4 regions of the Mesorhizobium sp. M1169 genome follow, and region 1 is predicted to be linked to each of the others. Evidence: predicted binding sites of a transcription regulator. Region 1 holds the regulator's gene; each other region holds the start of a gene.
What was found. Region 1 encodes PhoB, which activates phosphate uptake and scavenging genes when phosphate is short. Its sites were predicted from a motif close to TGTCATNNANCTGTCAT; they were not measured.

Region 2: the regulator PhoB is predicted to act here: its motif matches at 5,932-5,948, upstream of phnC (phosphonate ABC transporter ATP-binding protein).
Region 3: the regulator PhoB is predicted to act here: its motif matches at 3,742-3,758, upstream of ppk2 (polyphosphate kinase 2).
Region 4: the regulator PhoB is predicted to act here: its motif matches at 950-966, upstream of NKH41_RS29850 (inorganic diphosphatase).

What each region holds. Positions count from the first base shown of each region.
Region 1 covers NZ_JAMYME010000033.1:34,325-42,228, forward strand. Annotated here, with positions in the region: gene NKH41_RS25480 (ATP-binding cassette domain-containing protein) at 1-672, opposite strand, end outside; gene NKH41_RS25485 (sugar ABC transporter permease) at 688-2,052, opposite strand; gene xylF (D-xylose ABC transporter substrate-binding protein) at 2,194-3,234, opposite strand; gene NKH41_RS25495 (ROK family protein) at 3,520-4,764, shown strand; gene phoB (phosphate regulon transcriptional regulator PhoB) at 4,774-5,463, opposite strand; gene phoU (phosphate signaling complex protein PhoU) at 5,480-6,187, opposite strand; gene pstB (phosphate ABC transporter ATP-binding protein PstB) at 6,220-7,023, opposite strand; gene pstA (phosphate ABC transporter permease PstA) at 7,020-7,871, opposite strand; gene pstC (phosphate ABC transporter permease subunit PstC) at 7,875-7,904, opposite strand, start outside.
Region 2 covers NZ_JAMYME010000021.1:84,813-92,716, reverse strand. Annotated here, with positions in the region: gene NKH41_RS20510 (Gfo/Idh/MocA family protein) at 1-348, shown strand, start outside; gene NKH41_RS20505 (sugar phosphate isomerase/epimerase family protein) at 576-1,427, shown strand; gene phnE (phosphonate ABC transporter, permease protein PhnE) at 1,452-2,819, opposite strand; gene phnE (phosphonate ABC transporter, permease protein PhnE) at 2,887-3,843, opposite strand; gene phnD (phosphonate ABC transporter substrate-binding protein) at 4,003-4,911, opposite strand; gene phnC (phosphonate ABC transporter ATP-binding protein) at 5,002-5,850, opposite strand; gene NKH41_RS20480 (DapH/DapD/GlmU-related protein) at 6,120-6,737, opposite strand; gene phnL (phosphonate C-P lyase system protein PhnL) at 6,734-7,441, opposite strand; gene phnK (phosphonate C-P lyase system protein PhnK) at 7,611-7,904, opposite strand, start outside.
Region 3 covers NZ_JAMYME010000010.1:40,785-48,688, reverse strand. Annotated here, with positions in the region: gene NKH41_RS12760 (DUF8605 domain-containing protein) at 1-504, shown strand, start outside; gene hemB (porphobilinogen synthase) at 591-1,622, shown strand; gene NKH41_RS12750 (dihydrofolate reductase family protein) at 2,019-2,666, shown strand; gene ppk2 (polyphosphate kinase 2) at 2,715-3,635, opposite strand; gene NKH41_RS12740 (aldo/keto reductase) at 3,916-4,959, shown strand; gene NKH41_RS12735 (hypothetical protein) at 5,073-5,231, shown strand; gene NKH41_RS12730 (DUF982 domain-containing protein) at 5,283-5,540, opposite strand; gene NKH41_RS12725 (GntR family transcriptional regulator) at 5,637-6,299, opposite strand; gene NKH41_RS12720 (multidrug efflux MFS transporter) at 6,496-7,746, shown strand; gene NKH41_RS12715 (DUF423 domain-containing protein) at 7,800-7,904, shown strand, end outside.
Region 4 covers NZ_JAMYME010000049.1:33,747-41,650, forward strand. Annotated here, with positions in the region: gene NKH41_RS29845 (multicopper oxidase family protein) at 1-485, opposite strand, end outside; gene NKH41_RS29850 (inorganic diphosphatase) at 984-1,625, shown strand; gene NKH41_RS29855 (hypothetical protein) at 1,750-2,079, opposite strand; gene NKH41_RS29860 (hypothetical protein) at 2,350-2,976, opposite strand; gene NKH41_RS29865 (Sec-independent protein translocase subunit TatA/TatB) at 3,158-3,511, shown strand; gene NKH41_RS29870 (CDP-diacylglycerol diphosphatase) at 3,486-4,418, shown strand; gene NKH41_RS29875 (undecaprenyl-diphosphate phosphatase) at 4,684-5,511, shown strand; gene NKH41_RS29880 (transglutaminase-like cysteine peptidase) at 5,514-5,687, opposite strand; gene NKH41_RS29885 (transglutaminase-like cysteine peptidase) at 5,659-5,847, opposite strand; gene NKH41_RS29890 (transglutaminase-like cysteine peptidase) at 5,831-6,142, opposite strand; partial or broken gene NKH41_RS29895 (transglutaminase-like cysteine peptidase) at 6,134-6,471, shown strand; gene NKH41_RS29900 (DUF1402 family protein) at 6,662-7,612, shown strand.

The DNA.
Region 1 (7,904 bases):
CTTCATGACGCAGACACGGTCGGCAAGCTCGAACACGTCGTGAATATCATGGCTGATCAGGAAGATGCCGATGCCGTCGGCCTTGAGCTGCCTGACCAGTTCGCCGACCTGCGCCGTCTCTTGCGGCCCGAGTGCCGCCGTCGGCTCGTCCATGATCAGGATGCGAGCATTGAACAGGATGGCGCGGGCGATCGCCACCGACTGCCGCTGGCCGCCCGAAAGCTTTACCACCGGCTCCTTGAAGCGTTGGAAACGCGGATTGAGCCTGCCCATCACTTTGCGCGCCTCGGCCTCCATGGCGACATCGTCGAGCGTCCCCCAGCCGGTCATCAGCTCGCGGCCGAGAAACAGGTTGGCGGCCGCATCGACATTGTCGGCCAGCGCCAGCGTCTGGTAGATCGTCTCGATGCCGTACTTCTTGGCGTCGCGGGGATTGGAGATCGAAGCCTCCTCGCCGTTGACGAAAATCTGGCCCGCATCGCGCTTGTAGGCGCCGGACAGGATTTTTATCAACGTCGATTTGCCGGCACCGTTGTGACCGAGCAAAGCCATCACCTCGCCCGGGAAAAGGTCGACAGAGGCATCGTCGACGGCGCGAATGCCGCCGAAAGCGATGGAGATGTTGCGCATGTCGATCAGCGGCGTGCCCGTGGGAGCGGTTTTGTCTGCCATGATCGTTCCTCCTCCCTAAACGCGTTTGCGATAGACGGTATCGAGCCACACCGCGAGCACCAGCACGGAGCCGACAACGATGCTCTGCAGCGGTGAATCGATGCCGAGCAGCACCATGCCGGACTGCAGCGACTGCATCAAAAGCGCGCCGAGCATGGCGCCGAGCACTGTGCCGGAGCCGCCGGCGAGCGACGTGCCGCCGATCACCGCCGCCGCGATGACCAGCAGCTCGTCCAACGTGCCCAGCGCATTGGTCGACGAGTTCTGCCTGGCTGACGAGATCGCCGCGGCGATCGTCGCCAGCACGCCCATGATCATGAACACCTTCATGGTCACCCAGCGCGTGTTGATACCGGCAAGGTTGGCTGCTTCCGGATTGCCGCCGATGGCGAAGACATAGCGGCCGAAACGGGTACGCTTGGCGATGAAGGTCATGATCAGCCCTACGGCTACAGCCATCAGCACGGGTATGGCGATGCCATGGGCGATGAACAGCCCGCCTTCGGGAACCGTTATATTGTTGGCCGCCGCATATCTGTTCACGATGCCGACCGGCCAAGGATAGGAATTGGCAAGCCATATGGCGCCCATGATGACAGCGCAGGTGAGGACACCGAGGAACGTCTCGGCCCAGATCGGGCGCAACGGAAAGCGGAACCGCTTGCGCTGCACCCGCCCGTTGAGCAGCATGAACACAACCGCTAGGCACGCGACAATTCCGACGATCCAGCTCCATCGCGCGCCGATCGAACCCGCCGGCCCGCCCCCCATCAGCTGGAAAGTGGCATCAAGCGGCGCAATCGTCTGACCGCTGGCGACCCACCATGCGGCACCCCGCCAGACCAGAAGGCCGCCCAGCGTCACGATGAAGGCCGGCACCTCGAGATAAGCGATGATGTATCCCTGGAACGCTCCGATCAGAAGGCCAAGCGCCAGGCCGATGGCCAGTGCCAGGATCCAGATCCAGGGATTGCCTAATTGCAGACCGATCATTCGCACCAGGAAATGCACCTGCGCAAAGCCCATGACCACGCCGATCAGACCTTCGGCGGAACCGACCGACAGGTCGATATTGCGCATGACGATAACCAGCACCATTCCGGCGGCCATTATGGCCACGGCGGAAGTCTGCACCGACAGGTTCCAGAGATTGCGTGGCGTCAGGAAGGTCCGGCTGTCGAAGTCGAACGGATTGACGCCGAGCCGTACGCTGGAAATGACATGCAGACCGACCCAGATGACCAGCAGCGCGCCGACCATGCCGAGCATGCGCGTGTCGAGTTCGGTTGCCTTGAGAAATCGGGCAACGATGCCGAGCTCGGATTCCCGTGCCCGGTCTGCCGTGCTGTCGACCGGCGTGTTGGACGTCGTGTCGGTCATGATGTTTCTCCCGCCGGGTTGCCGTCTGCCGCGGATGCCGGAAGCAGCCTAGAAGTTATCCGCCGGAAGCGGAAAAACAACTCTTGTTGAAAAACGCCGCGGCGAGCGGCCGCGGCGTTCGGACTTCTCGGAAACGTCGGCTCAGTTGCAGACTGCAACAGTGCCAGCCGTCACGCCGGCGCAGACCTCTTCTTTCTTGATCCAGCCGGCGTCGATGACGACGTTGAGGTTGTCCTTGGTGATGGCGACCGGGGTCAGGAACAGCGACTTGACGGTATTGCCGCCGGGCGTGGTGAAATCCTTCACGCCGGCAATGTCGGTCATCTGCTTGCCGTCGGCGAGCTGCGAGGCGATCTCGGCGGCATTCTTGCCGAGCTCGCGCGCATCCTTCCACACCGACACGGTCTGTGTGCCGAGCGCGATGCGGTTCAGCGCGGCGTGGTCGCCGTCCTGGCCCGAAACCGGAACCGATCCGGCCAGCCCTTGCGCTGTCAGCGCGGCGACGACGCCGCCGGCAGTGCCGTCATTGGCCGCGACCACGGCATCGACCTTGTTGTCGTTGGCGGTCAGGAACTGTTCCATGTTCTTCTGAGCGTTGGCCGGCAGCCAGCCGTCGGTATAGGCCTCGCCGACATTCTTGATCTTGCCGCTGTCTATTGCCGCCTTCAGCACCTCCATCGAACCGGCAAACAGGAAATCGGCATTCGGATCGGAACCCGAACCCTTGATGAAGACATAGTTGCCTTCCGGCTTCACCTTGAAGACTTCCCGGGCCTGCATGCGGCCGACTTCCTTGTTGTCGAAGGTCAGGTAAAAGACGTCCTTGTTCTCGATCAGCCGGTCGTAGCCGACAACCGGAATACCTTCGTCCAGCGCCTTTTGCACGGCCGGCCCGATGGCCGAGGCGTCCTGCGCCAGGATGATCAGTGCGGTGGCGCCCTGCGAGATCAGGCTCTCGACGTCGGTGAGCTGCTTGCCGGGGTTGGACTGTGCGTCGGCGGAAATATACTTGTCGCCTGCGGCCTCGATGGCCGCCTTCATTGCGGCCTCGTCGGTCTTCCAGCGCTCTTCCTGGAAGTTCGACCAGGAAACGCCGATGACCTTGTCTTTAGCCTGCGCCACCGACGCCAGCGCCAGCGTCATGGCGACACCCGCCAGAATGGCGGTCGTGAATTTCTTCATCATATCCTCCCTGCGCCGCGTACGGCGTGACCAATTGGCTCAAAGACCAGCTTAGAAGCTCTAATTTTTTCGAGCCTCGAAAAAATACTGGCCCGATCTCCGGCTGCTGTCAACATCGATTCTGATGGATTTTGATGACTCTGCGAGTTTTTTCGAGCGTCGGAATAAACGATGACAGCGCCACCTGCATCTGACACTATTTGCCTCATCCGACACTATTTGTCGGACATTACCGACGGCTTCCGGTTCATGAGCGGCCGCGGCAACCGGGAGGAAAGCAAAACAATGTCGGTCGGAATCCGCCATGACGATTTGCGCCGGCGCAACCGGGCGATCGTGATCTCGGCGGTGCGCCGGGCCGGCCAGCCATCGCGTACTGAGATCGCAGCTACCACCGGCCTCAGTCATTCGACCATATCGGCGATTTCTTCCGACCTGATACGGGAAGGCATCCTCGCCGAGAGCAAGCCAAGTGAGCCCGTTTCGTTGAAACGCGGTCGTCCGCAAGTCGGCCTCGCCCTCAACCCGGAAGCGGCGGCGGTGCTGACCGTGGTGTTGTCGCTGAATTTCCTTTCGGCCGCCATTATCGACTATACGGGACAGGTGGTCGCCGAGGAACAGCGCCGGCTGGACACGCTGACTATGCCGCGCGACGAGCTGATCCGTGAATGCATGGCCATCGTCCGGCGCCGGCTGCAGGATCCAGATCTTGACGTCCGCAGTGTCGCCCGCATCGCCCTGGCGATTCAGGGCATTACCGACTCCCCTGCACGCGCCATGCTGTGGTCGCCGATCACGCCGCAGACCGACATCGCCTTTGCCGACATGCTGGAGGACGAATTCGGCATCCCGGCAACGGTGGAGAACGACTGCAACATGATGGCGGTGGCTTTGCGCTGGCGCAATCCGGATCGCTATCGCGATGACTTCATCGCCATCCTGCTTTCGCATGGCATCGGCATGGGGCTGGTGCTGAAGGGCGAACTGTTCACCGGGACGCATTCCTCGGGCGGCGAATTTGGCCACATGATCCATCGTCCGGGCGGCGCGCTCTGCCGTTGCGGGCGGCGCGGCTGCATCGAGGCGTATGCCGGCAACTACGCCATCTGGCGCAACGCCAGGCAGATGAGCGAAGACAGCGAACCGGTCGCCGACGTCAGCGACGCCGACATGCGCGCACTGGCGGCCCGGGCGCGCGAGAAAGATGGGCCGGAACGCGAGGCCTACCGCAAGGCCGGCGAAGCGCTGGGTTTCGGTCTCGGCTCGCTGTTCGCGCTGATCGATCCGGCACCGGTCGCGATGGTCGGCGCCAGTGCCGCCGCCTTCGATCTGATCGAGCCGGCCTTGCGGAAGGCAATCGCCCAGACCGCCGGCGGCCAGCATTCAGGCTCGATCTCCTTCGATACAGAGCCGAACGAATTGCCTCTGATCCGCGAAGGCTGCGCGATGCGGGCGTTAAGCTTCGTCGACCAGGAGATTTTCGCGCCGGGCGCGCAAATGAGGCCCAGCGTCAGAAAGAACGTAGCCTGACCAGGCGGGTCAATCTTCCCTGATCGCATAGCCGGCGCCGCGGATGGTGCGGATGACATCCGGCATCCGGCCGTTGTTGACGGCTTTGCGCAGCCGCCCGACATGCACGTCGACGGTGCGTTCGTCGATGTAGATTGTCTCCCCCCAGACATTATCGAGTAACTGGCTGCGCGAGAAGACACGGCCCGGATGCCGCATCATGAACTCGAGCAGCCGGAATTCGGTCGGCCCGAGCCTGATTTCGCTCTTCTTGCGATAGACCCTGTGCGATTCGCGATCGAGCACGATGTCGCCGACCTTCAGCACGCTGGACAGCACTTCCGGCTTGGCGCGCCGCAGCAGCGCCTTGACCCTGGCCATGAATTCCGGTGTCGAAAACGGCTTGACCAGATAGTCGTCGGCGCCGGTCGAAAGACCGCGCACCCGGTCGCTCTCCTCGCCGCGCGCGGTCAGCATGATGATCGGCAGCCGCTCGGTTTCGGGGCGCACCCGCAACCGACGACAGAGCTCGATGCCGGAAACCGCTGGTATCATCCAGTCGAGCACCAAAAGGTCGGGCACATTCTCCTGCAAACGGATCTCGGCTTCGTCGCCGCGTGTCACCACCTCGACCTGGTAGCCTTCGGATTCGAGATTGTAGCGGAGCAGCACACCCAACGGCTCCTCGTCCTCCACCACCATTATGCGTGGTGCGATCATCGGCTGGGCACCCCCATCATGTCACCGGTGCGGACATTGTCGTTTCGTCCTGCTTCGGACGATTGACCGGCAATTGCTCGCCGGTCAGCACATAATACGCATTTTCGGCGATGTTGGTGACATGGTCGCCGATCCGCTCCAGATTCTTGGCGCAGAACAGCAGGTGCGTGCAAGCGGTGATGTTGCGCGGATCTTCCATCATGTAGGTCAACAGCTCGCGGAACACGGACGTGTATTTGACGTCGATGCGCTCGTCGGCGGCACGCAGCTTGGCCAACGCGGCCGCATCGCCTGCAGCATATTCCTCGATGACACCCTGCACCTGGATGAGAACCAGCTGCGCCATCGCGTCGATGGAATGCGACAGGTCCCGCGGCGTGGCGCTGAGGCCGACCGCACTCACGCGCTTGGCGATATTCTTGGCAAGGTCGCCGATGCGTTCGAGGTCGCCCGCCATGCGGATCGCTCCGACCACATGGCGAAGATCGTGGGCCATCGGCTGGCGTTTGGCGATCAGGGTGATGGCGCGGTCGTCCAGTTCGCGTTGACGCGCATCCATGATGGCGTCGTCGGAAACGACGCGTTGCGCCAGCACGTTGTCGGAATTCAACAGCGCCTTGGTCGCCCCGCCGACCATCGAACCGGCGAGGTCGGCCATGTCGCGGATCAGCTTGCTGATCTGCTCGAGATCCTCGTCGAAAGAAGCGACTGTGTGTTCGCCCATGGTCCTGTCCTCATATGCATGATCGGAACGGCTCAGCCGAAGCGGCCAGTGATGTAGTCCTGCGTGCGCTTCTCGCGGGGCGACGTGAATATCTTCTCGGTCCGGTCGAACTCGACCAGTTCACCCAGATACATGAAGGCCGTCTGGCGCGACACGCGCGCCGCTTGCTGCATGTTGTGGGTGACGATGACGATCGTGTAGTCGGCTTGCAATTCGTCGATCAGTTCCTCGATCTTGGCAGTCGACAGCGGGTCGAGCGCCGAAGCCGGTTCGTCGAGCAGAATGACTTCCGGCTTCACCGCCACGGTGCGGGCGATACAGAGCCGCTGCTGCTGGCCGCCGGACAGGCTCAAGCCGCTGGCGTTGAGCTTGTCCTTGACCTCGCTCCACAGCGCGGCGCGCTTCAACGCCTGTTCGACGCGGCCGTCCATCTCGGACTTGCCGAGGTTCTCGTAGAGCCTGACGCCGAAGGCGATGTTCTCGTAGATCGACATCGGGAACGGCGTCGGCTTCTGGAACACCATGCCGATCTTGGTCCTGAGGAGGTTGAGATCCTGCGACCGGTCGAGAATGTTCTTGCCGTCGAGCAGCACCTGGCCCTCGGCCGTCTGTTTTGGGTAGAGCTCATAGATGCGGTTGAACACACGCAGCAGCGTCGATTTCCCGCAGCCCGAAGGGCCGATGAAGGCCGTGACACTGCGCTCAGGCAGCGACAGGCTGATGTCCTTCAGCGCCTTGCTCTGGCCGTAGTAGAAGTTGAGGTTCTTGACCTCGATCTTCGTCTTCTCGGCGACCGTTTCGGCCATCGTCATGTCTGGGGACAACATCTGTGTCATCTGTCCTCTCTGCGTCCGGTAAGGCTGCGGGCGAGGATGCTCAAGCCCAGAACCGTCAGGGTGATTATGAGTGCGCCGGTCCACGCCAGTTGCTGCCATTCCTCGTAAGGGCTGAGAGCGAACTGGAAGATGGTCACCGGCAGGCTGGCCATCGGCGCGTTGATATTGCTGCTCCAGAACTGGTTGTTGAGCGCGGTGAAGAGCAGCGGCGCCGTCTCGCCGGAAATGCGTGCTATCGCCAGCAATATGCCGGTGACGATGCCGGACAATGCGGCGCGGTAGGCGACCGAACGGATCACCACCCAGCGCGGCGCGCCGATCGCGGCACCGGCTTCACGCAACGCGTTCGGCACCAGGTTGAGCATGTCTTCAGTGGTGCGCACGACCACCGGAATGACCAGGATGGCAAGCGCAACGGCGCCGGCAATGGCCGAGAAATGCCCCATTGGCCGTACCATCAGCTCATAGACAAACAAGCCGATGATGATCGACGGCGCCGACAACAGGATGTCGTTGATGAAGCGGACGACGGTGGTGATGCGCGAAAAGCGTCCATACTCGGCCATGTAGGTTCCCGCCAGCACGCCGACCGGCGTGCCGACGACAACGGCGATGATCGTCATCAGCAGGCTGCCCGCGATGGCATTGAGCAGGCCGCCGGCCTCGCCCGGTGGTGGCGTCATCTCGGTGAAGACCGCGAGCGAAAGCCCGGCTGTGCCCTTATAGACCAACGCGCCGAGAATGAGCGCCAGCCAGGCAAGCCCGATGCCGGCGGCGACGACGCAAAGCGCCATCATCACCGAATTCCTGGCTTTGCGGCGGCTGTGGAGCGATGAGGATGTCGACATCGGTCAGGCTCCCGTACGGGCGTCGATCCGCAT
Region 2 (7,904 bases), on a different contig from region 1:
ATCTACGGCTCGAAGGGCGGCCTCGAATGGGTGCAGGCCGACCCGAACTATCTCTGGTACACGCCGTTCGGCCAGCCGAAGCAGTTGATTACCCGTAATGGCGCCGGCGCGCTCCCCGTCGCCGGGCGCGTCAGCCGCGTTCCGCCAGGGCATCCGGAAGGCTATCTCGAAGGTTTCGCCAACATCTATCAGGAAGCCGCGCGGGCTATTCGTGCAGCGCGCCGGAAGGGCGGGAAGCCGGCCAAGGATGTCGTCTTCCCGACCGTGCAGGACGGCGTCGAGGGCATGGCCTTCATCGAGGCCTGCGTGAAGTCGTCGAAGAAGAACGGAGCGTGGACGAAGCTTTAATCGCTGCGCCCGGTTAATGGGAAGTCCCCGTCACCCGGATTGCCACCCGAATTGCAAGGCAATTCGGGGCAATCCGACCTGTCCTCGTGGGGAGAGGAGATCGTTGGCGCTGGCGTTCACCTCTTTTCCCCGGCGGGGAGAAGGTGGCCGCGAAGCGGCCGGATGTGGGGGCTTGTGGCGAAGTCGCCGGAGGAGCAAGCCCGGCCGTAAAAAGGGGAGGGGCGTCGATGAAAATCGGCATGTGCATGTTGTTGTGGACGACCAGTGTCACGAAAAAACACGAGCCGTTGTTGAGGGATATCAAGGCGACCGGCTTCGACGGCGTCGAGATACCGGTCTTCTCCGGCACGCCGGACGACTACAAGAAGCTCGGTGAGTTGCTCGACCGCATCGGGCTGCAACGTACCGCCGTCTCGGCGATGGGCGATCCGGCGATGAATTTGATCTCGCCGGATGCCTCGACGCGCAAGGCCGGTATCGACTACATGAAATCGACGATCGACTGCGCTCAGGCGCTTGGCGCGAACACGTTGAGCGGCCCGCTCCATTCGACACTCGGGGTCTTCTCCGGCAGCGGGCCGACGGCGGCCGAGAAAAAACGTTCGGTCGCTTCGCAGCGCGTCATCGGTGACCATGCCGGCAACAAGGGTGTCACCATCGGGCTGGAGGCGCTCAACCGCTTCGAATGCTATCTGCTCAACACGATGGACGATTTGTCGGCGCATATCGACACGATCGACCGGCCGCACATCAAGGCGATGTACGACACGTTCCATGCCAACATCGAAGAGGCTGACCCGATCGGGGCCTATACGCGCAACCGCAAGAACATCGTCCATATCCACATTTCGGAGAACGATCGCGGCGTGCCGGGCCGCGGCCACGTCCCTTGGAAAGAGACGTTCTCTGCCATCCGCAAGAGCGGTTATGACGATTGGCTGACGATCGAGGCGTTCGGCCGCTCGCTGAAGGATCTGGCCGCGGCCACCAAGGTGTGGCGCGACTTTTCCGAAGGCCCGGAAGCCGTCTACCGCGACGGCTACAGGCATATCAGGAATGGATGGAGGAAGGCGCCCTAACCGCACGCCTGCGCAACGCCTCTGTCAGCCCTGGCCGGCCTGGATCCGGTTGTAGTCGTGGATCGTCCTGCTCAAGCGGCGGCGCAGGAAATTGGAAATGTTGTCGAAGATGAAAACGACGAGCAGGACCAAGAGCACCATATAGAAGACATTGGCCCAGTTGGAATTGGTGCGCATCGCCTCCCAGAGCTTCAGGCCGATGCCACCGGCACCGACGGCGCCGATGATCGTCGCGCCCCTGGTGTTGGATTCCCACTGATAGAGTGTCTGGCTGATGAAGACCGGGATCACTTCCGGCAGCACGCCATAGCGCTGCACCAGCAAGCCGTTGGCGCCGGTCGACTGGATGCCCTCGCGTGGCTTGTCGTCGATGTTTTCGAGGCCCTCCGAATAGACTTTGCCGAGCGTGCCGATCTCGGTGAAGAAAATCGCGGCGCTGCCGGCAAGCGGGCCCGGGCCGAAGGCGCGGGTGAAGAACAGCGCCCAGATCAGCATGTCGACCGAACGCATGAAATCGAAGAACCGCTTTAGCACCTGGCTAAGCAGGCCGCTCGGGGTGATGTTGCGGGCGGCGAAGAAGGCGAGCGGGAAGGCAACGATGCCGCCGAGCAAGGTGCCGAGAAACGCCATGACGATGGTCTGGAACAGCTTCGTCCAGACGTCGCCATGCTGCCATTGGGCGTTGTTCCAGATATTGTCGGCGGCCAGCGCAATGTTTGATGTGCCCGGCTTGAGCTGGGGTCCGGACATCAGCAACGAGACCACCTCGCCGGGCGACTTGCCGAAGAAGGGCGAGCGTGTGTCGAAGACGAAATTCGCCCAGCCGAGGAAGCGTTTGCGGATCTTGACGCGATCGACGGTTATGCGGACCTCGCCGGCAAAGCCCATCCTGGCGACGATCTCATCGTCATGCGCGGTGATCCACTCCGGCACCGGGCCGGATATTACCGGTTTGCCGCTGGTCAACGACATCGGCACCGCCTGGCCATTGGCGACAAGCGTCGCTTCGGCCTTGTCGAAGGTGACCGATTTGGCCCGGCCGTCGATCAGGACGGTGTAGGAGCCGTTGGCGTTGGTGATGACCCAATCGGGATGCGGGTCTTCGCCGAGCGCCGAAAAACGCGGGTATCTGGGTGTGATGCGAGGCTGGTCGAGACGGAATTCCGGCTGCAGATCGTAGCTGATCCATTGCGTCAGGAAGAGCGGCAGGCGCTCCCAGTGCGATTCCCTCAGCACTTGCGGCAGGCTGAAGAACCACAAGGCGTAGAGGAGATAGAGCAGGATGCCGGTGAACAGGACCAGCGGGCCGAAGCGTTTGTACAAGGGCCGCCGGAACACTTGGGGAAAGCGCTCCTCGATCGACCGCATTTCATCGGCGGTCAATGCGGCCATGGGCAGTCTTCTTGTTGATTTGCCATGATCTTTTCCAAAAACCGGAATCCACTTTTTGGGATCATGGTCAGGCACCCATCATGAATGCCTGCTCGCCGACGAGCTTGCGACGAAGCCAGGCGGAAAACTGGTCGACGAGGAAGATCGTCGTGAACAGCAGCAGCACCAATGCCAGCGTCTTGGCGCCGAAGCCGCGCGAGATGGAGAGCTTCAGTTCCTCGCCGATGCCGCCACCGCCGACCGCGCCGATGATGGTCGAGATACGCACATTGATCTCGATCCTGAGCAGCGTGTAGGACATGAAATTGGGCAGCACTTGCGGCAGGCCGGCAAAGCGCACGCGCTCGAACCAGTTGGCGCCGACCGCGCGCAGGCCTTCTTCGGCGCGCATGTCGATGTTTTCGTTGATCTCGTAGAAGAGCTTGCCGAGGGCGCCGATGGAATGCAGGCCGATGGCGACAATGGCTGCGACCGGGCCAGTCGAGAGGATAGCTGCGAACAGGCCGGCAATGACGATCTCGGGGAAGGCGCGAAGCAGTTCCATGAAGCGCTTGACGACGAGCCTGAGCACCGGACTCGGCGTCAAGTTGCGCGCGGCGATGAAGGAAAAGGGCACCGCAAAGACAAAGCCGATGAAAGTGGAAACCAGCGCCACGTTAAGCGTGGTGAGCATCAGCTCGAAATATTCGGGTAGATAAAAGCCGCCCCAGAGATAGACGCGGCCAAGCGGGAAGTTGAACTCTTGGCTGCCCTTGTCATGCGGCGATGCGATGTCGAACAGCGCCCGCCAGACGTCGTTCCAGTCCTTGGGAACAAGCCAACTAAGGAAATCCAGTATGTGCGGCAGCCGATCGAAGAAATGTCCGGCATTGGCCTCGTCGGCGAACCACATGGCTGTGCACATGGCGACAAGCAGTGAGCCGATGCCGAGCGCCGTGTAGAACCGTCGCAAGGACGTCTGGCGTCGCCAGGCGTCTGCTGCCTGCCGGACCGCGTCTGAACGAATTGTAGCGGCGAAGGTCATACGGGGTCACGAGCGGACACACAAAAAGGGCGGCGACCGCATCGGCCCGAAAGTCGACTTTCGGAAAGCACGATGCGGCATCTAAGTGTTAGAGCGTACTTTGTGCGTCCAAGTGGACGCACGTCGCTCTAATGGACACCGTCCTTTTCGAAATTGTCGTCAGCCGCCGATCGCGGCTTTGCGGGCTTCGACGATGACGCTGTAGAAGTCCGGCTTCACCGGAACATAGCCGGTGAAATCGCCGCCTTCGATGGCCTCGAAGCAAGGCTTGTCCTTGGCCGGCAGGCCGGTGAAGAAGTTGGCGAGCTTGGCGCTCATGTCGCCGCCGAGTGCGGTGCGCACGACCAGCGGGCCGTTCGGGATCAAGCCGGAGCGCCAGACTTCAACGAAATCGTTGGGGTCCACGGCGCCCTTGGCGACTTCCTTGTGGAAGGTGCCGGAGGTGTAGCCGTTCTTGAAGTCGCCGATGCCCGAGGAGTCGTCAACCGCAACATCGACCTTGCCGTCGCGAACCGCGAGAAGGTTGTTCTCGTGGCCGCCATTGAACTGGGTCGAGGCGAAGAAGGTTTCGTTCGAAGCGCCGGTGTCCTTCGGGATCTGGGTCAGCGGGATCAGGTAGCCGGAGGTCGAATCCGGGTCGGCATAGCCGAGCTTCTTGCCCTTGGCCGACTTGATGTCGGTGATGCCGGACGACTTCAGCGCAAGGCCGATCGAATAATAGCCGGTCGCGCCGTCGGTCTGCTGGGTGGTGAGGATCGGGGTCACGGCGTTCGGATCCTTGAGGTAGACGCTGGCATAGCCCGACGCGCCAAGCTCTGCGAAATCGAGCGTGCCGCCGAGCAGGCCCTGGATAACGCCGTCATAGTCGGCGGCCGGGAACAGCGAGACCTTCTCGAAGCCGAATTCGGACTTCAGGTGATCGGCGAGGCACTGAAAGTTGCGCAGCCGGTCCGCTTCGTTTTCACCGCCAAGGATGCCGATGCGGAATTCCTTGATATCCTGGGCGTGAGCGGCGCTTGCCGCGATGGCGAGCAATGAAACGGCGCCAAAAACCATCTTCCTGAACATTATCTCTCTCCTGTTGGTCCCGGCCTCGCGCCGGTAGCGTTCGAATTTTTTGACAGGTGCCTTTGACGCGGGCGGGCGATCGGGCCGTTCTCAATATCCCGGGAATGCGGGCTCGAGCGGTCCGGCGGATGCAGCGATTTTCTGTTTGATGGCGACACTGGTGGAGGTGATGGCCTCGGAGATTTCGCCGCCATTGCTGTCGGCGCCGTAGACCATGCGCACGGCCTCGCGGTTGAGGGCTTCAGGCGGGCCGTCGAAGACGACCTTGCCGGCGGCCATGCCGATGATGCGGTTGCAGTAGGTGCGGGCCGTATCCAGCGTATGCAGATTTGTGATGACGGTGATGCCCTCGCGCAAATTGATATCCTGCAGCGAATCCATCACCACCTTGGCGTTGAGCGGATCGAGCGAGGCAATCGGCTCATCCGCCAGCAACACCTTCGGCTGCTGCATCATGGCGCGCGCAATCGCAACGCGCTGCTGCTGGCCGCCGGAAAGCGTGCCGGCCGGCTGCAGGGCGGTGCGGGCGATGTCGAGGCGCTCGAGGGCTGCAACCGCCTCGGCGCATTCACCGCGGGAGAACATGCCAAATAGGTTGGACAGCGTCGAGCGGTGGTTGAGCCGGCCGAGCAGCACATTGGTCAGCACATCGAGGCGCGGCACGAGATTGAACTGCTGGAAGATCATGGCGCAGTCGCGCTGCCATCGCCGGAGCGGCGAGCCGCGCAACCCGGAGACCTCGACGCCGTCGAACAGGATGGATCCCTGGCTGGGATCGATGAGGCGGTTGATCATGCGCAGCAGCGTCGATTTGCCGGCGCCGGAGCGGCCAATGATGCCGACCATCTGGCCTTGCGGAATCGCGATGTGAACATTGCTGACGGCGGTGTTCTTGCCGAACCGGCGGGTGACGCCGCGGATTTCGAGCGTAGCTGACATGGTGCAGGCTCCAGTCCAATCGCAATTGAAGGTCTGTTTACCCTGGCTAGCGCAGCCGCATGAACCTGCGGTGTCGGAACGATGTCAGTTTTGTTACTGCCCACAGCCTGGAGCGGGGCGGGATCAACTCGGCGCGAGAAGCTCGAATGGTGAATGGTGAATAGTGAATGGTGAATGGTGAATGGTGAATGGTGGCAAGAGAGGCTTCCCTGAGCCTCGAAACCTGTCCGCTGCCCCCATTCACATTCACCATTCACCATTCACGACCCTCAGCCGCCATATTTCTCCAGAAACGCCTCCGCCGACAATTCCCGAAAATCGTCGAGCGCGGCGCGCAGCCTTGCATGGTCCCAGTCCCACCAGGCGAGCGCCTGGTAGCGCTCCGCGGTGCGGCGGTCGAAGCGTTCGCGGATCGGCTTGGCCGGCACGCCGGCGACGACGGTGTAGGGCGCGACGTCCTTCGACACCACCGCGCCGGCACCGACCGCAGCGCCATCGCCGACGGTGACGCCGGGCAGGATGGTCGAGCCGTGGCCGAGCCAGGTGTCGTGGCCGATGGTGACGCGTTTGGCGCGGCGCTTGGCGAAGAATTCGCTCTCGTGCTCGGCGTCGTCCCAATAATCCGAGGCGCGATAGGTGAAATGGTGCAGCGTCGGCCGCCAGGTCGGATGGTTGGTAGCGTTGATGCGCACGCTTGCGGCGATGTTGGCGAATTTGCCGATCGTTGCGCACCAGACGCCGCAGTCCTGCATCATGTAGGAATAGTCGCCGAGCGTGCTTTCGGAAACCCGGCAGCGCTCGGCGATCTCGGTCCAGCGGCCAAGCGTCGAGTTCTCGACTTCCGCCGTCTCGTGGATCAGCGGCGCCTCCGACAGTTTCCTGGTCATGCGGCAATTTTTCCGGCGGCGAAGGCGGTCACGTCGATGATACGGTCGGCCACCGCCTCACGCACGTCGTGATCGTGGAAGATGCCGAGCAAAGCGACGCCCGCCGCCTTCTTGGTGGCGATCAGGGAAATCACCACGTCGCGGTTCCTGGCGTCGAGCGAAGCGGTCGGCTCGTCGAGCAGCAGGATCGGGTGCTCGGTGATGAAGCCGCGCGCGATGTTGACGCGCTGCTGTTCACCGCCGGAGAACGTCGCCGGCGGCAGCGCCCAGAGCTTCTCCGGCAGGTTGAGCTGCGCCAGCAAGGCGCGTGCCTTGCCGTGCGCGACCTCGCGCTCCTCGCCGCGCTCGACCAGCGGTTCGGCCACGACATCGAGCGCAGAGACACGCGGCACGGTGCGCAGGAACTGGCTGACATAGCCGATGGTAAGCCGGCGCACGGCAAGCACGGTGCGCGGGCTGGCGGTTGCGAGATCGATCAGCCCGCCCTCGTGCTGGACGATGATCTGGCCTTCGTCGGCGGCATAATTGCCGTAAAGCATCTTCAGGATCGAGCTCTTGCCGGCGCCGGACGGGCCGCCGAGCACGGCGCATTCGCCGGCCCTGATCGCGAACGAGACACCGGCGACCACCGGCAGTTTGATGCCGTCGCGCAGATGCATGGTGAAGCTCTTCGCGACATCGGAGACAACGAGCGGGGTTGCCATCAGAGGGTTCTCCAATCGTCATTTGTCTGCGGGCCGGAGTACCCCCACCTTCGGTCCGACCTCCCCACAAGGGGGAGGTAGGGCGCCGGCGTTTTACCCTCCCCCTTGTGGGGAGGGTCGCTGCGAAGCAGCGGGGTGGGGGTAGGTGCCAGGCAAATGCGTCCCATGGTCACACCTGCAGGATCGAGGACACAAGCAACTGGGTGTAGGGCGCGCGCGGATCGTCGAGGACGCGGTCGGTGAGGCCGCTTTCGACGACGCGGCCGTCCTTCATCACCATTATGCGCTGCGACAGCAGACGTGCTACGGCGAGATCGTGGGTGACGACGATGGCCGCCAGGCCGAGATCGGTGACTAGGCCGCGCAACAGATCGAGCAGGCGCGCCTGCACCGAGACGTCGAGGCCGCCGGTTGGCTCGTCCATGAACACCAGCCGCGGCCCGGTGACGAGGTTGCGGGCGAT
Region 3 (7,904 bases), on a different contig from region 1:
CATGATCTCACTTGTCTGTACAGGCCTGACGTTATCGATCCGGTGCTTGCCGCGCTTGGCAGCAAACCATGGCTTGGCGAGCGGCCACGCCTGGCAATTTTCCTGGCGGCGGAGCAAGGCACAAGGCAGTTCGTGCTGACCGCCGACGATGAGCGCGGGGCGGCGATGCGCGAATCCTTCGTCAATGCCACCGGTCCGCTGGTCATGCCGATTGTGTTTCCCGAAGCGTCACTGCTGTCGGCCTCGAAGCTTGACGACCAGGCCCTGCGCCATGCCGATATCACGACGCTGGACCAGCTTGCCAGGAAGGCCGGAGCCGACCAGGCGCTCGCCGGCAGTATCGTCTGGAGCGACAAGGAACTGGGCTGGATAGCCGACTGGCGGCTTGCCTTGAATGGCAAGAGCTACAATTGGCAAGTGCGCGGCGTCAGCTTCGACGAGGCATTCCGCGTCGCCATGCGGGGTGCTGCGCAGATCCTGTCGGGCAATGGCCAACCAGAATAGCGCCCGACAGGGCCCTGGCACAATCGTGTCGCATTGGTCAGCAGCGGAGGCTCGTGGTAAAAGCCGCCCGATCCGGAGTTTTTGCGATGAACAAATTCACCCCTGCAAAGCCTGCCGGCGCGCGCAGCGTCGACGAGATCACCGGCAGCCGGCGTCTGCGGCGCATGCGCAAGGCCGATTGGTCGCGCCGCCTTGTCCAGGAGAACCGGCTCTCGGTCGACGATCTGATTTGGCCGATCTTCGTCGTCGACGGCAGACAAGTGCGCGAACCGATCGCCGCCATGCCCGGCGTGTTCCGCCTGTCGCTCGACCTCGCCGTCAAGGAGGCTGAGCGCGCGGCCAAGCTTGGCATTCCGGCGATCGCCACTTTCCCCAATGTGGAGCTCGGCCTGCGCGATCAGACCGGTTCGCACATCCTCGATCCGGAAAACATCATCAACCGCGCCACCCGCGCCATCAAGCGGGCGGTGCCGGAGATCGGCATCATCACCGACGCGGCGCTTGACCCGTTCACCTCGCATGGCCATGACGGCATCTTGCGCGAGGGCATTATCGTCAATGATGAAACGGTGGAGCAAGTGACGGCGGCGGCCGTCATCCAGGCGGCGGCGGGGGCCGACATCATTGCCCCCTCGGACATGATGGACGGCCGGATCGGTGCCATCCGCGATGCGCTCGACGCCAATGGGTTTCAGGATGTGGCGATCATGTCCTATGCGACCAAGTTCGCATCCGCTTTTTACGGCCCCTACCGTGAGGCGGTCGGCACCGCCGGCCTGCTCAAGGGCGACAAGAAGACCTATTATATCGATCACGCCAATTCCGACGAAGCGGTGCGCGAGGCCGAGCAGGATCTGGCCGAGGGCGCCGACATGCTGATGGTCAAGCCCGGCCTGCCCTATCTCGACATCATCCGCCGGCTGAAAGTCGAGTTGCAGATGCCGACCTTCGCCTATCAGGTCTCGGGCGAATATTCGATGATCAAGGCCGCCGCCGCCAATGGCTGGATCGACGGCGAAAAGGCGATGCTGGAATCGCTGCTCGCCTTCAAGCGCGCCGGCTGCGACGGCATCCTGACCTACTTCGCGCCGGAAGTGGCGGCGATGCTCAAGGGGTGATGCGCCTTTGTAGCGTCTACATCGAGTAGTGTTCGTTCGTCCAAAGCGCGACATGGAACGCCGCAGGACATCGCTTCAAGTTTACGCTGCCCCTCGTTGCCCTGCCCGGTATTTCTCCCCGTAAAGTGGCAGGGAGAAAGACGCGTTCGTAAAAGATTTTACCAATCTCCAGCGTTGCAAAAACATCGACGTTGCGGCCGGCCCCTTCTCCCCGTCACTATACAGGGAGAAGCTGCCGGCAGGCGGATGACGGGCGGCGCCGACATTGAGATTGGTTATTCCAACATGATTTGGAAGCGATTGCTCCGCCAGCAAAAATACCGCTTGCAAAATGCAATCAGTTAAGCTACCCCGATAACTGCTTGCATGTCACAATTGGTTATCGAGGAGGCTCTCATGTCCAAGCTTCGCGTCAGCGCTTTCACCCTGTCGATCGACGGCTTCGGCGCCGGTCCCGACCAAGACCTGAAGAACCCGCTGGGTGTTGGCGGAGAAGCCCTGCACGAATGGATGTTCGGCACCCGCACCTTCCGCAAGATGGTCCTCGGCAAGGATGGCGGGACCACGGACACCGACGAGGCGTTCGCGGCACGCAGCTTCGAAAATGTCGGCGCATGGATCCTCGGCCGCAACATGTTTGGGCCGATCCGCGGCGAATGGCCGGATGACAGCTGGAAAGGCTGGTGGGGTGACAACCCACCCTACCACGTGCCGGTCTTCGTGCTCACGCACCATGCGCGTGATCCTATTGTCATGGAGGGCGGCACGACCTTCTATTTCGTGACCGACGGCATCCACTCAGCGCTGGAGAAGGCGAAGGCAGTGGCTGACGGTAAGGATGTACGGCTGGGCGGCGGCGTTTCTACGATCCGGCAATATCTCAAGGAAAAGCTCATCGACGAAATGCATCTGGCGATCTCACCGGTCCTGCTAGGCGCCGGCGAGAGCCTTTTTGCCGGCATCGACATGCCCAAGCTCGGCTATCGCTGCAGCGAGCAGGTCGCGACGCCGAAGGCCACGCATGTCATCATCGAGCGCACCTAGCTTGTTGCAGGGTGCCGCCATGGAGCGGCGCCCTCCTCGCCGCTTTAGTCAGTACTTCTCCGGCACATACAGTTCGCGCGGCAGTACCTGGCGCTCGTATTCGGGATTGAAGACGCGCTCCGGCAGTGTGATCTCCTCGTGCGGCACCTCCTCATAGGGCATCTGCTTGAGGAGATGGTCGATGCAGTTCAGCCGTGCCCGTTTCTTGTCGTTGCCCTCGACGATGAACCACGGGGCTTCCGGGATATTGGTGCGGGCGAACGTTTCTTCCTTGGCCTTGGTGTACTGCTCCCAGCGCACGCGCGACTGGAGGTCCATCGGCGACAGTTTCCATTGCTTCATCGGGTCATGGATGCGCATCAAAAAGCGCATCTGCTGCTCTTCGTCGGTGATCGAAAACCAGTATTTGACAAGCGTAATGCCTGAGCGGACCAGCATGCGTTCGAAATCCGGAACGTCGCGGAAGAACTCCTCGACCTGATCCGGCTGGGCAAAGCCCATTACCCGCTCGACGCCGGAGCGGTTGTACCAGGAGCGGTCGAACAGCACGATCTCGCCGCCGGCCGGCAGATGCGGAACGTAGCGCTGGAAATACCATTGCGACTTCTCGCGCTCGGTCGGCGCCGGAAGTGCTGCGACGCGGCAGATGCGCGGATTAAGCCTCTGGGTGATGCGCTTGATAACACCACCCTTGCCCGCCGAGTCGCGGCCCTCGAAAACCACGACGAGCTTCTTCTTGTGATAGGCGACCCAGGACTGCAGCTTGATCAACTCGGATTGCAGCGTGATGAGATCGCGAAAATACTGCAGGCGGTCGATCGATGGCGGATGTGCATTCTTGTAGATCTTGGCGATCTCCATCGACAGCGCCGGCTCCGAGATTTCCAGCTCATAGTCTTCATCCAGCGTGTCGGCGAGTTCCGCTTCCAGCCAGTCCCTGGCCGGGGAATTCTGTTTTATCTCGGTCATTTACGCTGCTCCGCTTACAGGCCTTGCCGGCCGCTGTCAGGCGCTCTGCCGCCCGGCCCGGCGGCCGGAAATCGAAGCGCTGGACCGATGTTAGTATAGGCCGGCAATGACGGTTTTATTGCAGCCACTACTGAGCTGGCTGTGCGTTTCAATCCGCAAGATGTGATCGAGCTTGCCCTGCGGAACGGGCGACAAGCGGAACGAATTATCCTACAAATAGCTGGTTCATTGAGGGCTGTCGTCTGCAACGCCCTTTCCCGATAAATTGTGAGGATACGACATGGAATACCGCACTCTCGGCCGTTCCGGGCTGAAGGTTTCAACGCTGACCATGGGCACCATGACGTTCGGCGGCGGCGGCGCGTTTTCGGCGGTCGGCAAGACCGACCTCGACGAGGCGCGCCGGATGATCGACCTTTGCATCGATGCCGGCGTCAATGTCATCGACACCGCCAACGTCTATTCGAACGGCGTGTCGGAAGAGATCATCGGCGAGGCGCTCGGCGGCAAACGCAAGGGCGACGTGCTGATCGCCTCCAAGGCGCGCATGCGGATCGGCAAAGGCCCCAATGATGAAGGCCTGTCGCGCTACCATCTGATCCGCGAATGCGAGAGGAGCCTGAAGCGGCTCAGGACGGATGTCATCGACATCTATTTCCTGCACGAGTGGGATGGCCTGACACCGCTTGAGGCAACCATCGCCGCGCTCGACACGCTGGTCGCGCAGGGCAAGGTCCGTTATGTCGGCTGCTCCAATTATTCCGGCTGGCAAGTGATGAAGGGGCTGGGGATCAGCGACCGTCATCACCAGCCGCGCTTCGTCACCCAGCAGATCCATTACACGTTGGAAGCGCGCGAGGCCGAGTATGAATTGTTGCCGATCTCGGTCGACCAGGGGCTCGGCGTGCTGGTCTGGAGCCCGCTTGCCGGCGGGTTGCTGTCCGGCAAATACCACCGTGACCAGCCGACCGCCCGCCAGCTCAGCGGCTGGTCGGAACCGCCGATCCGCGACGAGGACCGGCTGTGGCGGATCGTCGACACGCTGATCGATATCGGCAATAATCACGGCGTGTCGGCGGCGCAGGTGGCGCTTGCCTGGCTGCTCGGCCGGCCCGCTGTCAGTTCGCTGGTGATCGGCGGACGAACCGAAGCCCATTTCAAAGACAATATCGCCGCTGCAAGCCTTGTGCTTGCCGATGAGGAGCGCACACGGCTCGATGTGGTCAGCAGGCCGCCCGTGCTCTATCCCTACTGGCACCAGCAATTCACGGCAAAGGACCGGTTCGGGCCGGCCGATCTCGTTCTCGACCGCGACGGCGCCTGAAAAGCCGGGCTCTCCGGACTGCGCCGAGATATGGAGCCCGATCGTGCCTTGCGGTGTTGTGTTTGCGGTCCAATGCTCCTAGGCAAAGGCCAAGCACAACGAAAGGAAACGATATGGCACGAGCACCGAACTACGGTCAGGAACGCAAGGAACGCGACCGGCAGAAGGCTGCCAAGAAGGCGGAAAAGCAGGCTGCCAAGGTCGCAGCCAAGGAGCGATCGAAGCCCGAGGGCGAGAGCGAGTCCCAAACCAAAACCGAAACGGCAGAGTGATGATATCCGGGCTGCCAGGCGGGCCGGGCCTCGGTCAAATCCCGCTATGCCTCAGGCAGGCGCCTTGTCGCTGACGAAGACGTTCACTTCACGAGCGGCGGCAATGAAGGCCCGTCTTGCGTTCATGGCCGGCTTGTCGCCGGCCAGCGCATCATGACAGGCTTGCAACGCTTCGCGGTGCTTGGGGCTGCGCTTGCCGGGCCAATTGTTGAGGAGGTAGTCGGAAGCCTCGCGGGCCGTACGCAAGAGCTGATTGCTTCCCGCCGCGCCCTTGACGGTCACGGGTGTGTCAAATCGGTTGTTTTCCATCGCCGCTCTTACGCCATCGGCATTTGCGAAGCGAGACCGAAAGTAGCATTCTTCGCTCATCTGCTCTTTTCGTGATCAATGGCAGCCGATCCTCACTCAAGCGACGACGGCAAATCCCCGGGCGCGCAGGCCGCGCCGGTCGTTGCGCAGCGAGGTCACCAGCCGGTCGCGGCTGCCGATGATATGGGCCGAAAGCAGGCGGGCGGCGGTATCGGCATCGCCGGCCCGCACCGCCGACAGAATGGCATGGTGTTCGGCCCAGGCGCGGCCGAGCGCTGCCTCGTCGCGAACCTCGAGCCAGCGGGCGCGCGACAGGCGCGTCATCGCATCGCGAACCGCTCTGAACAGGAACTCGTTGCCTGACAGGCGTGCCAGCTCGATATGAAAATCCCTGCCGACGCGATGCCATTCCTCGCGCGGCGTCTTGTCGTCGCAAGAATCGAGCATCGCCTCGATGATTTCGACGGCACTTCTGTCCTGCAAGGTGCAAGTCAGCCTGACTGCCGCGACCTCGACCGCCTCGCGATAGACGGCGATCTGCTCCAGCTCGGCAAGATTGATTGGCGAGACCGTCCAGCCGCGGCCGTCGCGGCAGATCAGGCCTTCTGTCTCGAGCCGCAGCAACGCAGCCCTGACCGGCGTGCGCGAGGCGCCGAAGCGGCTTTCGACCCAGCGCTCCGTCAGCCGCTCGCCGGGACCAATCTCGAGCCCGAGGATCATCTCGCGAAGCTGCTTTTCGACGTTCTGCATCTGCGACATTGGCGTTCCGTTCAGGTCATTCGTTCCGGCAATCGGGTCACTGGCCGGCGTTGGCCGATCACGCCGGCCTTTGTCGATCATGTTTGAGAGGCCCGCATTGACAGCGACGGGGCTTGCGTTCATGACAGATACCAGGTTGGTATCCCAGATTGGTATCCACAGCAAGTTTCATGCAAGCTGACCGGACAGGACAGACATGCCGCAAGACGCCAACCGCGCCACGCACAACGTCCACTGGCGCCGCAATCTCGCCGTGTGTTTTGCCGGCTCGTTCAGCACGCTTGTAGCGATGACGCTGCTGTTGCCCTTCCTGCCGCTTTACGTCGAGCAGCTGGGCGCAGAGGGCCATGCGGCGATCGTGCAGTGGTCGGGCGTCGCCTACGGCGCCACCTTCCTTGCCGCCGCGCTGGTCGCGCCCCTGTGGGGGCGGCTAGGCGACCGTTACGGCCGCAAACTGATGCTGGTGCGCGCCAGTTGCGGCATGGCGCTGTGCATGTCGCTGACCGGCATGGTGCAGACTGTCTGGCAATTGGTGCTCTTGCGCCTGCTGATCGGCTTTGCCGGCGGCTATTCTTCGGGCTCGACCATCCTGGTTGCCATGCAGACGCCGAAGGATCGCTCCGGCTGGGCGCTGGGCGTTCTGTCGGCCGGTATCACCGCCGGTGCCCTGGTCGGTCCGCTGCTTGGCGGCGCGCTGCCGCCGCTGATTGGCATACGCGCCACATTCCTGCTCGCCGGCGGCGTCATTTTCCTGGCTTTTCTGGCAACCACCTTGCTGATCAAGGAGGCGCCTCGCCCGGTTGCCGCCAAGGCCGCGTCAGAAGAAAAAGTGAAGGACAGCTGGTCGCAGATTCCCGACAAGCGCCCCGTCGTCGCCATGCTGGCGACCGGCATGCTGTTGAGTTTCGCCACCATGTCGATCGAGCCGATCATCACCGTCTATGTCCAGCAGCTCATCGAAGATCAGTGCCAGGTCACGCTGGTCTCCGGCATCGTCATGTCAGCGGCAGCGCTCGGCGCCATCCTGTCGGCGTCGCGGCTCGGCAATCTCGCCGACCGTATCGGCCACTGGAACGTCATCGTTGCCGCACTCGCCGTCTCGGCGCTGCTGCTGATCCCGCAGGCCTTCGTTACCCAGGGCTGGCAACTCGTCGGCCTGCGTTTCCTGATGGGCCTAGCGCTTGGCGGTCTTTTGCCCTGCATCACCAGCGTCATCCGCCACAATGTGCCCGACGGGGTCGGTGGCAATGTGCTGGGCTTGTCGATCTCGGCGCAATATGTCGGGCAGGTCGCCGGACCGTTGCTCGGCGGCTTTGCCGGCGGCCATTTCGGTATGCGCTCGGTGTTTCTCGGCACATCCATTCTGATGGCGGGCGGAGCGGCCTATAACTGGCTGGTCCAGTCGCGCCGCGAGCGCGACATGCTGGCGGAAGCCGGCAAATCCTGACACGGTTCGCAGCACTATCTCAGGCGGTCGCCAGGAATCACGGAGGCGTGGACATGAGCACGGATGAACACGCGGCAGGCGGCCGCATTCTGGTTTTTGCCGGCGGCCTATGCGGCGCGGCTGGCGTGGCGCTTTCGGCGGCGGCGGCGCATCTCGGC
Region 4 (7,904 bases), on a different contig from region 1:
CGGAAGTCGCGTATATTGAGCGGCAAATCCTGGTCGAAACCGGCATCTTCGTCATCTTCGACAACAAGCATGCCTGTCAGACCGCGGGCCATCTGATCGAGCGTGTTGCAATGCGGATGATACCAATAGGTGCCGGCATCCGGCGGTGTCAGAGTGTAACGGAAGCTTTCGCCCGCCGCGATGGGACGCTGGGTGAGATAAGGCACGCCGTCCATGGCATTGGCGATGCGCAATCCATGCCAGTGCACACTCGTCGCTTCATCGAGATCATTGACCACGTCTATGGAAAACGGCCTACCTCGCAATAAACGCAGAGTGGGCGGCGGCCCGCCCGCACCGAAACTCATCATCCCTTTGGTGACGGTGCCGGGCAAAATCGACCGACTGATCGCTGAAACCCGCAAGGTCAGATCGGCTGCTACGGCCCTGCCGGCAATCAGCCCGCCTGCAGCGCCGACAGCTACTGCTGCCGTGCCGCCCAGCAAGAATCCCCTGCGCGACATTCCCGACATGAAGCAGCCCTTTCAGTGGAGTATAGCGGACGTGGTGTTGTTGTCTCTTCGTTCACGAATTTCGAACCCTGGCAATGATTCAAGGTCAAGGTGGCGTAGTCTCCGAAGGACTTCAACTGAAGTTGGAGTTTCACTTGCTTTTTGATGATTGCCACACAACGTCGCACTGAGCCGCGAGGCGTCTACGTGGCAGCTCTCGCCGAACGGCGTGTTGTGGGTGTAGCGTGCCCGATTGGCAGGAGTTACGACGCAAGCTATCCCCTTGCCGGAAATGGGCTCGCCTGAAATAGCACATTTGAAGCGGCCACCGTCTCTTAAACGCCCATAAACGCAAACGCCCATAGACGCTCATCACTCGTCAGCGCTCTATCTCGGCCCATTTCTGCTCGCCGCAGGATCGGTGCAAATACGGTCATCCAATTTCAATAACGGAACCCTGTAATGCTGCCGTCACATACGGTGGCTAGGCGGATGCAGGGCGCCCTGCCCGTCCAACCTCTGGAGACAACCATGCGCGCTTTGCCGACTGTCATGGCGCTTGCGGCCCTGCTGGGCACGCAGCCCGCTTTCGCCGAATTCGTCACAGCTTTCGATTTTCCGCAGCCGAAAGACACCAGCGAATTTTACACGGTTATCGAGATTCCGGCGGGAAGCATCACCAAATATGAGATCGATGCCGAGACAGGCCATGTCGTCGTCGATCGATATCAGTCCATGCCGGTCGTCTATCCGGCCAACTATGGTTCCGTTACCAGTTCGTTGGGCGGCGACGGCGACCCGTTGGATGCGCTTGTCTTCACCCGGGAACCCGTTGTGCCCGGTGCTCTGATCAAAGTCCGCGCCATCGGCGTGCTCAACATGGTCGACGGCGGCGAAGCGGATGACAAGATCATCGCTGTGCCGGCTACGGATATCGATCCGCAATATGACGGGGTCAAGACCATCGATGATCTTCCGGCCATCGAACGACAGCGCATCGAGGCATTCTTTCGAGTTTACAAGCAGCTACCTGAAGGCCGCAAGGCCGTTGAGCTGAACGGCTTTGGTGGCGCCAACGTCGCCATCGACATGGTTGGCAAAGCCATTGAAAGCTACCGGAACAAGAAGGACTGACAGGAAAGCAGAATCTCAACAGGAAGCTCATCCATAGGGCTGGTTCCTAGCGGTGTTGGAACACCGCTAGGGTATGCGTTGGGCTTGCGTCGCACTGTTGGATGCGCGCAAACTGCGCTTCGCTTTAGCTCCGGGCGTTTGCTGTTGATAAAGCCAAATCGTTGGCTTTATCTCCGCCTTCGCCTGGTTTCTGCTCGTCCCCTTTGACAGGCAAGCCAAACGGCGCCGTCGCCTCGGGGCATCCATCCTGAATTTTTTTCCATGACGAAATGTTGAGAACCATGTCGCACTGCGCGAGTTCAGGACCTGACGGCAATTGCAGACAAGCGATTTCGCCGTGATGGAAAATGTGGCCGTTGGCGAGGCACTGGCATTCGGCCCGCGCGGGCGTTGCAGCGAGCGCCGCGAAAACCAGAATGTAAGAGGCCGGGATCGTCCTCATGCGCAAGATCATAGCACGATCCGGAACTGTCGCTAGTGTGAACGCTTCACAAGTAACTCGGCGGAGAACTCGTACCGCGGGCGCTCACGATCCTCAATCGTCGTTCGCGTCGGGTTTTGCCCTGTTGTCCGTATTTTGTGGCCCGAATCAAAGGCACGGCCAAGCGACCAAAATGACCAGCAAATCCATCGGCATGCCGCGCCCAACGACACCTGCCAAACTGCCGGCATGCATGACGAGCAGCGTTGTTCGAACCGACGGCCGCGATGATGCGCGACACGTTCAGGTTGAGGGAATGCGCGGGTCCTGAACGAGATAGAGCCGCGCAGTCGGCGTGAAATCAGTCACCAGGAATGAGAACGAAACCGTGCTCAGCGGATCGACCTCGCCTTTCCGGAACAGAAGATGGTCATAAGGTTCGAATTCACGACTGAATTCGGCGAAACTATCGGACCGAATTGCATCCGTTTCGCGGCGCGCCTGGTCGAACGAAAGCCCGTCGCTGGAATCGCTTGGCTGGTTGAGAATCTCCTGCAACTCGAACTCGAATTCGACCCAGGCGTGACCGCTGTTGTTGAGGGCAACGATCCTTAGGGAAATGAACCCGGTGGCATAGTTGCCGGAGGCACCGAATGGCTGAACCGGCCGGATGGCGCGTATGGTGAGGGTTACCGGGCTTGCCGACTCGAGTTCCTCGGTGATCACGACGGGATCGGCCCTTGTTCCGGCTCCCGAAGCGGCAATGATCCGGAATCCGCCGAGTTCGTCGGAAAAGGAGTAGGCGCCTGCTTCAAATATTCTGGGCCTTGTGCCATCGGCTCCAGCGAGGAGTCCGCTTGCTGCGAGCACGGTTGCGAATATCCCTACCAGACGTGCGCCTGATATTCGGGTTGACGAGTGGTGCCACATGGCTCGAAGTATGAACGACATTCCCGCGGCCGCATACTGGAATGGCTCAGGCGAGAGGCTATGATGGTTGGATTTGGCGCCGTAGGTCGAGGCATTCAACCGGATCGGTCGCCACAAACCAGCGGAGAGGTTGTCGCTGCCGGCGATTGCGCGAGAGGACGTACCGATGTTCGGACTTGGCATGACCCACCTGTTGGTTATCTTCGTGGTGGCGCTGGTTGTTTTCGGCCCGGAGGAGCTTCCAAAAGTCATGCGATCGGCGGGGGCAATGATGAAGACATTCAATCGGATTGCGGGCGATTTTCGAAAGCAGTTTGACGACGCCGTACGTCAAGCCGAGAAGGAACTCGACCTGCAGGAAACCCGCTCGATGCTTCAGAATGCGATGGAGGACGTGCCGCGAAGCGCTGACAAGGCCATAGTAGGGAAGGACAGCAATCTCGATCCGGCCGCTGAGCGGGGCGCAGAATCTGAACTGACATCGGTCACGGCCAAGGATGCGAGGTTTAATGCCGAAACGTCATCAAACCAGTGATCGGGCAGAAGAGCAGTCGCCCATCGGAACCATCGCGAGGCTCCCAGCCGCTCCACCTTCACCGTTTCGGTTTCGCCGACTGCGCGCCGGGACTCAAAACCTCATCTCGGGCATTCCCCTCGCTGTAAAATCCCTTCACAGGTTACCATTGTTCCACCACTGCCGTGCTGCAGCCGTGCTCTGTTTGACAATCGCGTTGCTGACTGCGGCGGTCACCGACGTCGGCTCCGCTTCAGCGCATCGCAACGCGCTCTGGCAGGTTGTGCAGACCTGCGCTCTTGCCGCAGCGCATCTTGGCAGCGCTTTCCCCTGCGAGGAAGTGATCCTGCCCAGGCAGGGCGTGCCTGGATCAGCTCTCATTAAATCACCCCGATACCGGACCGAGTTTCTGTTGACGCCACTTACGGCTGTTGCCGGCCTTGAAAGCCCGTCTGTCCGTTGGCAGGGCAGTTCCCAACTCTGGAATCGGGCATGGAAAGCACGAAGCAAGGTCTCGGCGAGCCTCGGACGTCACCTTCCACGAACGGCCATCGCCATGGCTGTGAATTCCAGGACTGAGCGATCCCAGGATCAGTTCCACATCCATATCGATTGCGTTGCGGTGTCGGTGGAAAAGAAACTTGTCCTGAAGGGGCCGAAGGTGGAAGGTCCGTGGCAGCTTCTCCCTTTGGCTCTGATGGGGAAACGCTATTGGATCAAGGCAGTCGACAAGCCGGATTTGGAAACGACCAACGTAGTCGGCATCATCGCTTCCGGCCTGCCGCAGGCCCGGGGCGCCATGCATCACGTAAATGTCGTCGTCGTTGGCGCCGAACTCGCCGGCGCAAGACCGGGATTTTACATCCTGACCAATTGGGAAAGCTCAGCGGCCGAGCGCCTTTTGGATCACGACTGCACCTCGCGTTGAGCGCCCACGAGGCAACGGGCGAAGCAATGGCCGCACCCGGACACTCGACGGAAGTCTCAAAGCAGTCTTCGCGGAATGGTATCCGGGCATGGCAAACGACAATCCAAGACCCGATCAGCGCAGCAAAGCTGCGTGACCGCCCCACAGTTCCTCATGCTCTCCTATCTGCAGGCCCGCACCGGCTAACGTCGGCTCTTCGACGATCCGATGAAGCGACAGCCCGAGACGAGCTGCGCACCACGCAAAGGAAGTGCAATTGGCTGAAATCGGGTGGAGCGAGGCGGCGATCCTAGGAGTGGTTCAAGGACTGACGGAATTTCTTCCGATCTCCTCAAGCGCGCATTTGCGGATCGTTGGTGAATTCCTGCCACCGGCCGGCGATCCCGGCGCCGCATTTACCGCCATTACGCAGATCGGGACCGAGATCGCGGCCCTGATCTATTTCCGCCATGACATCATCTGCATCATCGCCACATGGCTGCGTTCCCTGGCCGGCCGCCGTGAACGGCTGGACCCGGATGCCCGCATGGGATGGCTGGTGATCATAGGGACCCTGCCGATCGGCATCCTAGGACTATTGCTGAAGAACCTGATCGAAGGTCCGGCCCGCAACCTCTATCTCACGGCAACCATGTTGATCGTCTTCGCGCTGGTTCTCGCGGCCGCCGACCGGCTGGGCGCCAAGCGCAAGGCTTTGCGCGATCTGGGCTGGCGGGACGGCCTTCTGTTCGGCGCCGCCCAGGCGATGGCCCTCATCCCGGGCGTTTCGCGATCGGGAGACACTATAAGCGCCGGACTGCTGATGGCTTACACGCGAGAGGCCGCCGCCAGGTATTCGTTCCTGCTGGCGATACTTGCCGTGCTCGCCTCAGGCTTCTTCCAGCTCTATGCGAGTTGGGGGGCAGACAGTCCGGTCGGCGCCGGTCCGACCGCGCTGGCCACCCTGCTGTCCTTCGCGGTCGGCTATGTCGCGATCGTGGGTTTTCTGAAGCTAGTCTCGACGCGCAGCTACATACCCTTCGTCTATTATCGGATCGGGCTCGGCGCCTCGATATTTCTGCTTCTTGGCGCCGGTCTCCTGTCAGCGTCCTGAGATTATTTCGTGCCGCTGACGAGAATGTTCTGTTGGGATTCGATCGCTTCCCAATGGCCGGAGTTGGATCGCGACTGGCGCTTCAGGTAGGTATATCCGGTGTCCGACCACAGCAGGACCTTCGGCTCCAGATTGTCGAGAATGAAGTCACCGGCGGTCGTGTTGACGCTCAGCATCGCGTGCCCCTCGCCGCTCGACTGCCTGACCACCGTTATCCAAAAGGTTTTGCGGGGGCACGCCCTGTCTCATCAGTTCGCGACGTTTTTCCAGCACGATGTCGTCGCAGTCGCCAAATCCCTTATAGGGATACTCCCATTTCTCATCGACACCGGGTATCTATGTCCGTCATGGCCATGATCGTCGTGTTGGCCCTGTTGTTGATTTCGATCAGCGTCTCACACAAGGAGCGGGTCAGTTCGACGGGCTTCGGGTCGCGCGTGACGATCGAGCAATCATCGCGATAGTTCCGACAGTATTCGTAATGACCGATCGCTGCGTTGTCCGTCCGTTTGTTCGCATGAATGTGAGCTGCCCTGCATTCGCCGAGCATGACCGATGACTTTTGCGATCGCTCGTAGGCGTCAACGTATCCGTAAACCACCGCGTCAAGCCAGTGAGCGACATGGAACACAATGGAGTTCCAGAATATTGGTCCTATCCTGACGATAATCTGGGTGATTGCGAGGATTATGCACTGGAAAATCGGCGAACGCTGATGCGAAAGGCCTTCGCGTCTCCAGTCTGCTCTTGACGGCAGTGCGCAAGTCCGATGGCGAAGGGCACGCTGTATTGGCGGTTCGAACCGACAAGGGCGATTTCATTCTCGATAATCTGACCAATAGGGTTCGTCCCTGGTACGAGACGAACTATCACTACCTGAAGCGCCAAGCGGAATACAACACGAGACGGTGGGTTTCCATCTTAAGCGAAGACAATCTTCTCGTCGGCGCGCTTAGGTAACGCGATGCCGAACATTTTTTCCAGCGTCCTTGCATCCGAACACCTTGCCGGCTCGCAAAACCTCCGCCTCTCTGTTATAGGCTCGAAAGCACACTGCCATGACCATATGACGGCACACCCTGCATCCCTTCACGGAGCCGGAGGCTGCCAACGGAGCCTCATGCCAACAGCCAAGCTGCAGCCCTTTTTGATGACGGTGACGATCGTTGCACCTTGTGTCGGAACGGCCCCAGCCGTGGCGCAGACTGTCACAGTCGTCCCGACGGGCAATCGTCTTGCCGAGCAACCGGTGATCCCAAGAGCGTCCGCGCTTCGTTCCAAGGCATTCAACACGACGTACGAGGAGAAGTATCGGGCCATAACCGCCTTGATACGGGACGACCGCAAGCTCGTCGGCAAGATCAGGAAGGCGGCGCTCGCCTATGGCATCGATCCGATCCACATCGTCGCGGCTCTCGTCGGAGAGCACACCTACAATATCAGCGTGGTCGACTCGGTTCAGACCTATTACGTCAAGGCGCTCGCCTATGCCGATCTGAAGTTCTCCTTCAGCTACAGGGGCACTCCGGTCCAGTCATTCGTCCAGCGGCCCGAATTCGCATCCTGCGCTTCTCTCGAAAGCAGCGCGCTGATTTGGAGCTGCCGTGACCAGGTCTGGGAAGAGACATTCCGGGGTCGCAAGGTCGATGGCGTCGACTACGAACCCATCACGTTCCAGCGGGCCTTCTTCCAACCCTTCTATGCGGGGCAGACCTTCGGCCTGGGACAGATAAGCCCGCTTGCAGCCCTGCAGGTCACAGACATGGTCAGCCGGGTCAGCAAGCTTCCCCGATTGTCGCCCGATCGCCCGCAGGCGATCTATCGCGACGTCATGGATCCTGATCGCAGTCTTGTTTACATCGCCGCGATCATCCGGGATTCGATCGATGCCTATCGGGAACAGGGGTTCGATATATCCGGTAATCCCGGAATCACCGCCACGCTCTACAATGTTGGCCAGCCGCGCAGACGTGCACGTGAGTTGAGGCAAGCCGTGACCGACAAGACCGGCCGCACCCTGCCCGTCGAGAACTATTACGGCTGGCTCATCAACGACAGGCTCGAAGAACTCAAGGCGCTTCTCACCGATGGCACGAAATGATCGTGGTTGGTGGCCGGACACTCGCGAACCTGCGTCGGATGGCAGGACAGATTTATGCCGGAAAAGCTGGCTGTCATGAGACCAATTCCGCTTGCATTTGGCGAACATCTATCGACATCAGATGGAAGCAAACAGTGCACTCAAGCGAACTCATAAAGCGCGCCGGAATTGCCGGTCGCGTGCAAGATGGCCAAGCGAGGTATCGTGTGTCGATTACCATGCGGCTCCAAACTGAGAATGGCTTACCCAGCGCGACGTTCTGAAAATCACATATTTGAAAGACAAGGTGGCG